Regions from separate parts of the Streptomyces sp. NPDC052064 genome, predicted to be linked through region 1. Evidence: riboswitches for the same ligand, from Rfam matches in the RefSeq annotation. Region 1 holds a riboswitch; the other holds the start of a gene.
What was found. A riboswitch is a leader RNA that binds a small molecule or an ion and turns the genes downstream of it on or off. The one in region 1 is predicted to bind S-adenosylmethionine.
Positions count from the first base shown of each region.

Region 1 (5,404 bases):
GCGCCTCCCCGGGATCGGGCGGGGCGCTCAGCCGCCCGCGAACGCCGCCCGACAGCCCTTTCGAACAGGCCGAAGGGCCCGCACCCCGGGGGGTGCGGGCCCTTCAGAGAAGACCGGTCGCTTGCGCTTGGTCGTGGTGCGCGTTCAGGCAGAGACGCGAACCATGTCGGCCTGCGGCCCCTTCTGGCCCTGCGAGATCTCGAACTCGACCCGCTGGCCCTCTTCAAGGGTGCGGTAGCCGTCCATCTGGATCGCACTGTAGTGGACGAAAACATCCGCACCACCGTCGACCGCGATGAAGCCGTACCCCTTCTCCGCGTTGAACCACTTGACGGTGCCCTGAGCCATGCCTAACTCCCCTATTACTGGCCCTTGCACAGATCCACACTTCGCGGACCCGGGTCAGACCTCACCCCCCACGGTTGGGGGCGTGCGCCGGAACGCGTCGACCGCGGCTGAATGTATCTGTCCAACTGCCGTCTGCAACAGGTCAATCGGACGAGAATTCTGGACGCGCAGGGTCCGGAATGTAGGGAGAATTCGCCCGACTTCAGGGCAAGTCGGGCCACACAAAAGGAACAAAAGCCGCAGAAGACGCACACACTTTGGCTACATCTTGTCGGGTGCGCGGCAGGAATTCAGGGCTCCCGATCAGAAGATCGGCGCTGCGTTCCCCAACTGTACCGCGCTCAATCACACAGAATTGCCCCCTCCGCTTCTCTCACGGAGGGGGCAATTCGATGAACTCTCAGTAACCGCGGTTACCGAAGGTAATAAACAAGCCGGTCGACCGGTTCAGCCACCCGCGACGGCCGGGATGATCGACACCCCGGCACCGTCCGGCGTCGCCGTCTCCAGCCCCTGCTCGAACCGCACGTCGTCGTCGTTGACGTACACGTTGACGAACCGGCGCAGCTTGCCCTGGTCGTCCAGCACCCGGGCGGCGATCCCGGTGTGGTTCTTCTCCAGATCGGCGATGACCTCGCCGAGGGTCGCCCCCTCGGCGGCGACCTCGGCCTGGCCGCCGGTGTAGGTACGCAGGATGGTGGGGATGCGAACGGTGACGCTCATGACTTCAAAACCTCCGGTTGGACGAGATACCCAGGCAGCCGACGACGATCAGACGAGCCCAGCCTCACGGAACGAATCAAGGTTGGGACGAATGGTCGCGGTAAGCCCGGTCCCAGCCACCGCATCCAGCGTCTTCAGACCATCGCCCGTGTTCAGCACAACGGTCGTCAACGACGGGTCGAGCACCCCGTTCTCGACCAGCTTCTTCGCCACGCCCACGGTCACACCGCCGGCGGTCTCCGCGAAGATGCCCTCGGTCCGGGCGAGGATCTTGATCGCGTCGACGATCTGCTCGTCGTTCACGTCCTCCACCGCACCGCCCGTGCGGCGCGCGATGTCGAGCACGTAGGGGCCGTCCGCCGGGTTGCCGATCGCCAGCGACTTGGCGATGGTGTCCGGCTTCTGGGGGCGTACGACGTCGTGGCCGGCCTTGTACGCCGTCGACACCGGCGAGCAGCCCTCGGCCTGCGCGCCGAAGATCTTGTACGGCTTGTCCTCGACCAGCCCGAGCTTGATCAGCTCCTGGAGGCCCTTGTCGATCTTCGTGAGCTGCGAGCCGGAGGCGATCGGCACCACGAGCTGGTCCGGCAGCTGCCAGCCGAGCTGCTCGCAGATCTCGTACGCCAGGGTCTTGGAGCCCTCCGCGTAGTACGGCCGGAGGTTGACGTTGACGAAGCCCCAGCCCTCGCCGGCCGGGTCGCCGATCAGCTCGGAGCAGAAGCGGTTCACGTCGTCGTAGTTGCCCTGGATGCCGACGAGTTCACCGCCGTAGACCGCGGCCATGACGACCTTGCCCTGCTCCAGGTCGTGCGGGATGAACACGCAGGAGCGGAAGCCGGCGCGGGCCGCCGCGGCACCCACGGCGCCGGCGAGGTTGCCGGTGGAGGAGCAGGACAGCGTGGTGAAGCCGAAGACGCGGGCGGCCTCGATGGCCTGGGCGACGACACGGTCCTTGAAGGAGTGCGTCGGGTTGCCGGAGTCGTCCTTGACGAAGAGCTTGCCGGCGTCGACACCCAGTTCGCGCGCGAGGTTGTCGGCCTTGACGAGCTGGGTCCAGCCCGGGTTGATGTTCGGCTTGTCCGCCACGTCGGCCGGGACCGGCAGCAGCGGGGCGTAGCGCCAGATGTTCGCGGGCCCCGCTTCGATCCGCTTGCGGAGTTCCTCGGTGTCGTAGGCCGAGAAGTCGTAGGCGATCTCCAGCGGGCCGAAACACTCCTCGCACGCGAAGACCGGGCCGAGGGGTACGCGGTGGCCGCACTCGCGGCAGCTCAGCGCGGCGGCGGGGCCGAGGTCTACGGTGGAGTGGGTGGTGCTTGCAACAGTCTGCACAGCCATGTGAGGCGAGGCCCTTTCTCCTCATCTTCCTCACGACGCATCTCGCCGTGAGACGGATTTGGCACCTTCCCGAGCCGGGAGCCTCGCGGAGCGGTCGACAGTGACCTACGAGTATCGGCTGGAGGGTTGCCGGGGCTTCATCGGGCCGTTTCCCTCTGCCCCTCTGGATGAGCTGTATGCGGTTGTAAACGACGGCTGACCCCGGACATGCGATGGTCATCCGCGTTGTTCAAGACTGTAACCGACGACCAGCACAGTTGAGATAGTCGTCCGAACCGCGAGATGGCTCACAGTCCGTCCCGCCGAGAGTACGCAGAGGAGCCGCCACGGTGCTGGAAGAAGTCGAGCGCTGGCTGAGCACCCGTTCCTGGTCAGCGACCGGTCGTCCGCTCCACCAGATTCTGGCCGCCAAGCAGCGCACGGGCCAGACGGTGAGCGTGGTGCTGCCCGCGCTCAACGAAGAGGAGACGGTCGGTGACATCGCCGCCGTCATCCGTCACGACCTGATGCGGCAGGTGCCGCTCGTCGACGAGCTGGTCGTCGTCGACTCGGGGTCGACCGACCGTACGTCGGAGGTGGCCGCCGCCGCGGGCGCGACGGTGGTGCACCGCGACGAGATCCTCCCGTCGATCCCGGCCGTGCCCGGCAAGGGCGAGGTGCTGTGGCGTTCCCTCCTCGTCACCCGCGGGGACATCGTCTGCTTCATCGACGCCGACCTGAGGGACTTCTCGTCCGACTTCGTCTCCGGGATCGTGGGCCCGCTGCTCACCGACCCGGACATCGACCTGGTGAAGGGCATGTACGACCGTCCGCTCGGCGGCGCTGCCGGGCAGGGCGGCCGGGTGACGGAACTGATGGCCCGCCCGCTGCTCAACATGCACTGGCCGCAGCTGGCCGGCTTCGTGCAACCGCTCGGCGGCGAGTACGCGGCCCGCCGCTCGCTGCTGGAGCAGCTGCCGTTCCCCGTCGGGTACGGCGTCGAGCTGGGCATGCTGGTCGACGCCCTGCACCTGGTGGGCCTGGACGCCCTCGCCCAGGTGGACATCGGAGTGCGCAAGCACCGGCACCAGGACGGGCAGGCACTGGGCCGGATGGCCGCCGCGATATACCGCACGGCCCAGCTGCGGCTGGCCCGCGGGCATCTGATCCGGCCGTCCCTGACGCAGTTCGAGCGGGGCGGGGACGGCTTCGAGCCGCGGACCTACTCCGTGGACACCGAGGAGCGTCCGCCGATGGTGGAGATCGCCGAGTACCAGGCGCGGAAGGCGGCGTGACCGGGGTCGTTTTCGGCCGGGTGGGTCAGGTCCGTACGTTTGAGCGTTTCCGGGCCGGGCTAGGTTGAGGCGTATGGCTTCGACGTACGGTGCTGCACAGGTGCTGGTGGCCTCCAACCGCGGCCCGGTCTCTTACGCGGTGGGCGAGGACGGTTCGCTGAACGCCAAGCGCGGCGGCGGCGGGCTGGTCTCGGGGCTGTCCGCGATCGGCTCGGACGCTGACGCGCTGTGGGTCTGCTCGGCGCTGTCCGACGGCGACCGCGAGGCGGTCCGGCGGGGCGTCGGCGAGGACGGCGTACGGATGCTGGACATCCCGGCCGACGTGCACGCGGACGCGTACAACGGCATCGCGAACTCGGTGCTGTGGTTCGTTCACCACATGCTCTACCAGACGCCGCTGGAGCCGGTCTTCGACGCGGAGTTCCGGCGCCAGTGGGCGTCCTACGAGACGTACAACCGGGCGTTCGCCGAGGCGCTGGCCGAGGAAGCCGCGCAGGGCGCGGCGGTGGTGGTGCAGGACTACCACCTGACGCTGGTGCCGGGCATGCTCCGCGAGCTGCGGCCGGACCTCAGGATCGGCCACTTCTCGCACACGCCCTGGGCGCCGCCCGAATACTTCCGGATGCTGCCGGACGACGTGGCCGGGCAGGTGCTGCGCGGCATGCTGGGCGCGGACCGGCTGGGCTTTCTCACGCAGCGCTGGGCGGACGCGTTCACCGCGTGCGCCGAGCAGTTCGCCGGCGGGCTCGGCGGCACGCGGATCGGCGTGCACGGGCTGGGGGCCGACGCGGACTTCCTGCGGCAGCGGTCGCACGAGGCGGACGTCGAGGAACGGATGGCCGCGCTCCGGGAGGAGATCGGCGAGGGCCGCCGCACCATCGTCCGGGTCGACCGCACCGAGCTGTCGAAGAACATCGTGCGCGGCCTGCTGGCCTACCGCCGGCTCCTCGACACGCACGCCGAGTGGCGCGAGCGCGTGGTGCACGTCGCGTTCGCGTACCCGTCGCGGCAGGACCTCGCGGTGTACCGGGAGTACACGGCTGAGGTGCAGCGGGTCTCGGACGAGATCAACGCCGAGTACGGGACGCCGGGGTGGACCCCGGTCGTACTGAACCTCAAGGACGACTTCGCCCGCTCCCTGGCCGCGTACCGGCTGGCCGACGTGGCGCTCGTCAACCCCATCCGGGACGGCATGAACCTCGTCGCCAAGGAGGTCCCGGTCATCTCCGACGCGGGCTGCGCGCTGGTGCTGTCGCGGGAGGCGGGGGCGTTCGAGGAGCTGGGCGAGGACGCGATCGTGGTGAACCCGTACGACGTGACGGGGACGGCGGTGGCCCTGCACGAGGCGCTCTCGATGCGCCCGGAGGAACGCGCCGAGCGCGGCAAGCGGCTGGCAGCGGCGGCGACCGCGCTGCCGCCGGCGCAGTGGTTCCTGGACCAGCTCGACGCGTTGAGGGGCTGATCGCCGATGACCGGTCCCACGGACTCCCCGCTGCCGGCGCCCGCCACGAAAGCCGGCCAGGAAGGTCTGGACGCTCTCCTCACCCACCCCGGCAAGGCGCTGATCGGCCTCGACTTCGACGGGACGCTCGCGCCGATCGTGGCCGACCCCGAGAAGGCCCGGGCCCACCCGGAGGCCGTGCCCGCACTGGCCGCGCTCGCGCCGAAGGTGGCCGCCGTGGCGGTGATCACCGGTCGGCCTGCCGAGGTCGCCGTGCGCAACG
Region 1 covers NZ_JBVJJE010000018.1:43,985-49,388, reverse strand. The annotation lists gene ACZ6TU_RS36110 (cold-shock protein) at 145-348, opposite strand; gene ACZ6TU_RS36105 (ubiquitin-like small modifier protein 1) at 796-1,071, opposite strand; gene thrC (threonine synthase) at 1,120-2,406, opposite strand; SAM riboswitch class I at 2,425-2,580, opposite strand; gene ACZ6TU_RS36095 (glucosyl-3-phosphoglycerate synthase) at 2,736-3,680, shown strand; gene ACZ6TU_RS36090 (alpha,alpha-trehalose-phosphate synthase (UDP-forming)) at 3,754-5,142, shown strand; gene otsB (trehalose-phosphatase) at 5,149-5,404, shown strand, end outside.

Region 2 (5,404 bases), on a different contig from region 1:
GCCGCCCGCGCTGGTCGCGCTGATCGGCGCCGTCATCGCCTCCTCGCCCGCCCTCGGCACCGTGCGCCTGAAGGACGCGCTGAGGACCGTCCCCTGGTCGCTGCTGCTGTTCATGGCGGCGACGATGGCGATGGGCGTCGCGCTCACCGACTCGGGAGCGGCTGAGTGGCTGGTCTCCGGGCTGCCGACGGGTGTGGCCCCGGTGGTGTTCCTGGCGGTCGTGATCGCGATGAGCACGGCGGCCCACCTGGTCCTCCAGTCCCGCTCCGCCCGCTCCTCCGTCCTGGTCCCGCTCGTCGTGGCCGCCTCCGTCGGCGTCGGCGTCAACCCGGTCGCCGCCGCGCTCGCCTCCACCGCCGCCGCCGGCTTCTGCCACACGCTGCCCGCCTCCGCCAAGCCGGTCACGCTCTTCGCACAGATTCCCGGCACCCCCACCTACACCCCGCGCGACCTGCTGCGGCTGTCCGCCTTCCTGGCCCCGCTGACCGCCGCGCTCGTGCTGCTCTTCGCCGTCGCGGTGTGGCCGCTGCTCGGCATCTCCGTCACCCGTTAAGGAGCCCCACCCATGCTGACCCGTGTCGTCGTAGCCCCCAGCGGCTTCAAGGAGTCCCTGTCCGCGGAGGCCGCCGCCGACGCCATCGCCGCGGGCGTACGCCGTGTCCTGCCCGGCGCCGAGCTCGACCTCGTCCCGCTGGTGGACGGCGGCGAGGGCACGGCGGCCGCCCTGGCCGCCGCGACCGGGGGCCGGCTCGTCACGGTGCCCGCCACCGGCCCGGTCGGGGAGACCATCGGAGCCCACTTCGCCGTGCTGGGCTCGGGGGACACGGCGGTCGTGGAGATGGCGGCGGTCGCGGGCCTCTCCCTCGTCCCGCGCGACCTGCGCGACCCGGGCGCCACCACCACGTACGGCGTCGGCGAACTGATCCGCTCCGCGCTCGACCGGGGCGTGCGGCGGATCCTCGTCGGCTGCGGCGACTCGGGCACCTCCGACGGCGGCGCGGGCGCGCTCCAGGCGCTCGGGGCCCGGCTGCTGGACGCGCGGGGCGAGGAACTGCCGGTCGGGGGCCGGGAGCTGACGCGGCTGCACCACATCGACCCGAGGGGCCTGGACACCCGCCTGGCGGACGTGGAGCTGCTCGTCGCCTGCAACCCGTACAACGTGCTGTGCGGAGAGCGGGGCGTGGCCCGGGTCTTCGGCCCGCAGAAGGGCGCGACGCCCGCACAGGTCGAGCAGCTGTCGGCCGGACTGGAGAACTGGGCCTTCGTCCTCACCCGCGACGTCGCCGTCCCGGACACCAACCTCCGGTACGGTCCCGGAACCGGGGCCTCCGGCGGCCTGGGCGCCGGCCTCGCAGCCCTCGGCGCCCGTCTCCTCCCCCGCTTCGACGTGCTCGTGGACCACCTCGACCTGGACGCCCGCCTGGCCGGCGCGGATCTGGTGATCACCGCCGAGGGCGCCCTGGACCACCAGACGCCGCGCGGCAAGGTCCCGGCCGAGGTGGCCCGCCGGGCCAAGCTCTACGGCCGCCCGGTCCTGGCCCTGGCGGGCACGCTCGGCGAGGGCGCGCACGAGGTGCCCGGCGTGGACGCGTTCAGCGGCATCCTGCCGGCGCCGATGGCCCTGTCGGAGGCCCTGGTCCGGGCGAGCGAACTGCTCACGGACGCCACCGAGCGGGCCCTTAGGATGATCGTCCTCGGCACCCGGCTGCCATTGGTCTCCGACCGGGCCGTTCAGACCGACGTGTCCGGCACGCAGCGCCCGTCCTCCGTGCGGTAGTTCCACCGCGCCCCGTCCGACACGAGCTCCTGCACGGCCCGTACGAACCGCTCCACGTGCTCGTCCGGCGTGCCCGCACCGAAGCTCACGCGGATGGCGTTGAGGGACTTCTCACCGGGCGCGGCCTCGGGCGCCCCGCATTCGCCCTGCGTCTGCGGGTCGCTGCCGAGCAGTGTGCGCACCAGCGGGTGGGCGCAGAAGAGCCCGTCCCGGACGCCGATGCCGTACTCGGCGGAGAGCGCGGCGGCGAAGTGCGAGCTGTTCCAGCCCTCGACGACGAAGGAGAGCACACCGACGCGCGGCGCTTTGTCCCCGAACAGGGACAGGAACCGCACCTGAGGGACGTCGGCCAGCCCCTCCCGCACCTTCCCGACCAGGTACTGCTCGCGGGCGACGAGAGTGTCGAAGCCGGCCTCGGTCAACGCCTTGCAGGCGGAGGCGACGGCGTAGGCGCCGATGACGTTGGGGGACCCGGCCTCGTGACGGGCGGCGCTGTCGTGCCATTCCACGTCCACTCCCCCGTCCGTGCGCCGGGTGACCTTGCGGCTGGCGCCGCCGCCCGCGAGGTACGGCTCGGCCTCGCGCAGCCAGTCGGCCCGCCCGGCCAGCACGCCGGAGCCGAAGGGCGCGTACAGCTTGTGCCCGGAGAAGGCGACCCAGTCGACGTCGAGGTCCTTGACGGACACGGGGTGGTGCGGGGCCAGCTGGGCGGCGTCGAGCACGATCCGGGCGCCGTGGGCGTGCGCGGCCGCCGCGAGCTCCCGTACGGGCCACAGCTCGCCGGTGACGTTCGAGGCGCCGGTGACGCAGACGAGGGCCGGGCCGTGGCCCCCTTCGATGGACACAGTGCGGTCGGCGAGGGCGCGTTCCAGGGTCTCGACGGTCTCGCGGGGGCTGCGCGGGGCGTCGAGGTAGGTGACGCGGGCCTCACGCCAGGGCAGCAGGGAGGCGTGGTGCTCGGTCTCGAAGACGAAGACCTGGCAGCCGGCCGGGAGCGCGGTGGCGAGGAGGTTGAGGGAGTCGGTGGTGGACCGGGTGAAGACGACCTGGTCGTCGTCCCGGCAGTCGAGGAACTCCGCGACCGTCCGGCGGGAGTTCTCGAACAGGTCGGTCGACAGCTGGGACAGGTACCCGGCACCGCGGTGGACGCTGCCGTAGTACGGCGCGTAGGCGGCGACGTCGTCCCAGACCCGCTGGAGCGCCGGGGCGCTGGCGGCGTAGTCGAGCGCGGCGTAGGTGACCTCACCGCCGGTGACGAGCGGAACGGTGACGTCCCGGCCCAGAACGGGCAGCGGGGCACAAACGGACTGGTCGGCGGCAAGGGTGGAGACGGACATGGCGGAACTCCCGTGAAGGCAGGTGGAATGCGCCCGCGAGCCGTACGGCTGCAAGCGGGGCGAAGGAGAGAAAGGGTGCGGAGGCGGGGCTCTGCGGCCCTAACGCATTCGCTGATTCACGGAAAGCTCCTCGACGACCAGGACCCCTGGTTTCGCGAGGGGTCCGCGCTTGCCGTAGACCTTGCTGACTACGACCTGGTCTTCACCCGGGGCACCCCGCCACGGACGGAGGGTTGCCGGACAGTCGGCCGGGGCCTCATGACTGTCACTCATGACCTGGAAAGGAACCTACGAGAATGATCGAGGTCCCGCAACCCGCGTCCGGATTGCGGGACACTCCGCCTTACGAGTTGCTCGCCGCCACCCACCGCTCCAGGGTCCGCTTGGCGGCCCGGGAGTCGATCGATTCGGCCGCCTTCGCCATGCCGGCACGGATCTGCTCGGCCAGCGTTCCCCGGCCGGGATCGAGGGCCACCAGGGCAGCCGCCGAGTTCAGCAGGACCGCGTCCCGCACCGGGCCCGTCTCACCGTCCAGCAGACGGCGGGCGACCTCCGCGTTGTAGGAGGCGTCCGCGCCGCGCAGGGCCTCCACGGGGACGAGTTCGATGCCCACGTCGCGCGGGTCGAAGGCCTCCTCGGTCACCTTGCCGTCGCGGACGATCCACACCCGGGACGTGGCCGTGGTGGTCAGTTCGTCGAGGCCGTCGTCGCCCCGGAAGACCAGGGACGAGTGGCCGCGCTCGGCGAAGACGCCCGCGACGATCGGTGCCATGCGCGGGTCCGCGACACCGACGGCCTGGGAGCGGACCTTCGCCGGGTTGGTCAGCGGGCCGAGAACATTGAAGATCGTCCGGATGCCCAACTGCCCACGGGCGGCGCCCGCGTGGCGCATCGCCGGGTGGAACTTCGCCGCGAAGCAGAAGGTGATCCCGGCCTCCTCGGCGACCCGGGCCACCCGGTGCGTCGGCAGCTCCAGGTTGACGCCGAGCTTCTCCAGCACGTCCGACGCCCCGGACGCCGAGGACGCCGCGCGGTTGCCGTGCTTGACGACCTTCGCACCGGTGCCGGCGATGACGATCGCCGACATCGTGGAGATGTTGACGGTCTTCGCCCCGTCGCCGCCCGTGCCGACGATGTCGACGGCCGGGCCCGGCACCTCGATCACGTTCGCGTGCTCGTACATCGCCCGGACGAATCCGGCGATCTCCTCGACGGTCTCGCCCTTGGCCCGCAGCGCCACCACGAGCCCGGCGATCTGGGCGTCCGTCGCCTCACCGCGCATGATCAGGTCCATCGCCCACGCGGTGTCGTCGGCGGTCAGGTCCCGGCGGTCCAGCAGACTGTTCAACAGCAGGGGCCAGGAGCGGCCCGCCGCGGTGTCGCCTCCAGCGGGGATCACAGCGCTCATAAGCCGCTCCAGGGTCAGGCGTCCCGCACTACGGGACGAGAGTCTCAACGAGGTCCACCCTATCCAGCCAGGGGCACGGCGAAGGGCCCCGTCCGAACACCGGACGGGGCCCTTCGCGTGGCGTGGCGAAGCAGTGATCAGTGGTGGCCGTGGCCGCTCGTGATCTCGCGGTACTCCTCGGTGGTCGGCTTCGGGATCTGGGCACCCTCGCCGTAGTAGGACTCGCTGAGCTTGGCGCGCAGCTTCTCGGAGCCCTTCACCTTGCGCTCGACACCGTTCTCGTCGACCGTCGGGCCGATCTCGACCGGCTGGTACTGCTCGTGCGCCGTGAGCGTGTACATCTGCTCCTGGCTGAGCGGCTCGTGCACCTCGATGAACTCACCGTGCGGCAGGCGCTTGATGATGCCCGACTCGCGGCCGTGCAGCACCTTCTCCTTGTCCCGGCGCTGGAGGCCGAGGCAGATGCGCTTGGTGATGATGAAGGCGACGACCGGTCCGGCGAAGAACCCGATCCGGACGAACCAGGTGACCGCGTTGATCGACAGGTGGAAGTGGGTGGCGACGATGTCGTTGCCGCCGCCGATCAGCATGATCATGTAGCCGGTGACCCACGCGACACCGAAGGCGGTGCGCGTCGGGGCGTTGCGCGGCCGGTCCAGGATGTGGTGCTCGCGCTTGTCCCCGGTGACCCACGACTCGATGAACGGGTAGAGGGCGATGATCCCGAGGAACAGGCCGAAGAGGACCAGCGGGATGAACACGCCCAGGACGAGCGTGTGACCCCAGAGGTTGATCTCCCAGCCCGGCATCGCTCGGACCAGACCCTCGGCGAAGCCCATGTACCAGTCGGGCTGCGCGCCCGTCGACACCTGGTCGGGCCGG
Region 2 covers NZ_JBVJJE010000003.1:259,298-264,701, reverse strand. The annotation lists gene ACZ6TU_RS09065 (SLC13 family permease) at 1-553, shown strand, start outside; gene ACZ6TU_RS09060 (glycerate kinase) at 566-1,777, shown strand; gene ACZ6TU_RS09055 (aminotransferase class V-fold PLP-dependent enzyme) at 1,732-3,114, opposite strand; SAM riboswitch class IV at 3,275-3,391, opposite strand; gene trpD (anthranilate phosphoribosyltransferase) at 3,458-4,522, opposite strand; gene qcrB (cytochrome bc1 complex cytochrome b subunit) at 4,660-5,404, opposite strand, start outside.
Region 2: another riboswitch for S-adenosylmethionine. It lies ahead of ACZ6TU_RS09055 (aminotransferase class V-fold PLP-dependent enzyme); the one in region 1 lies ahead of thrC (threonine synthase).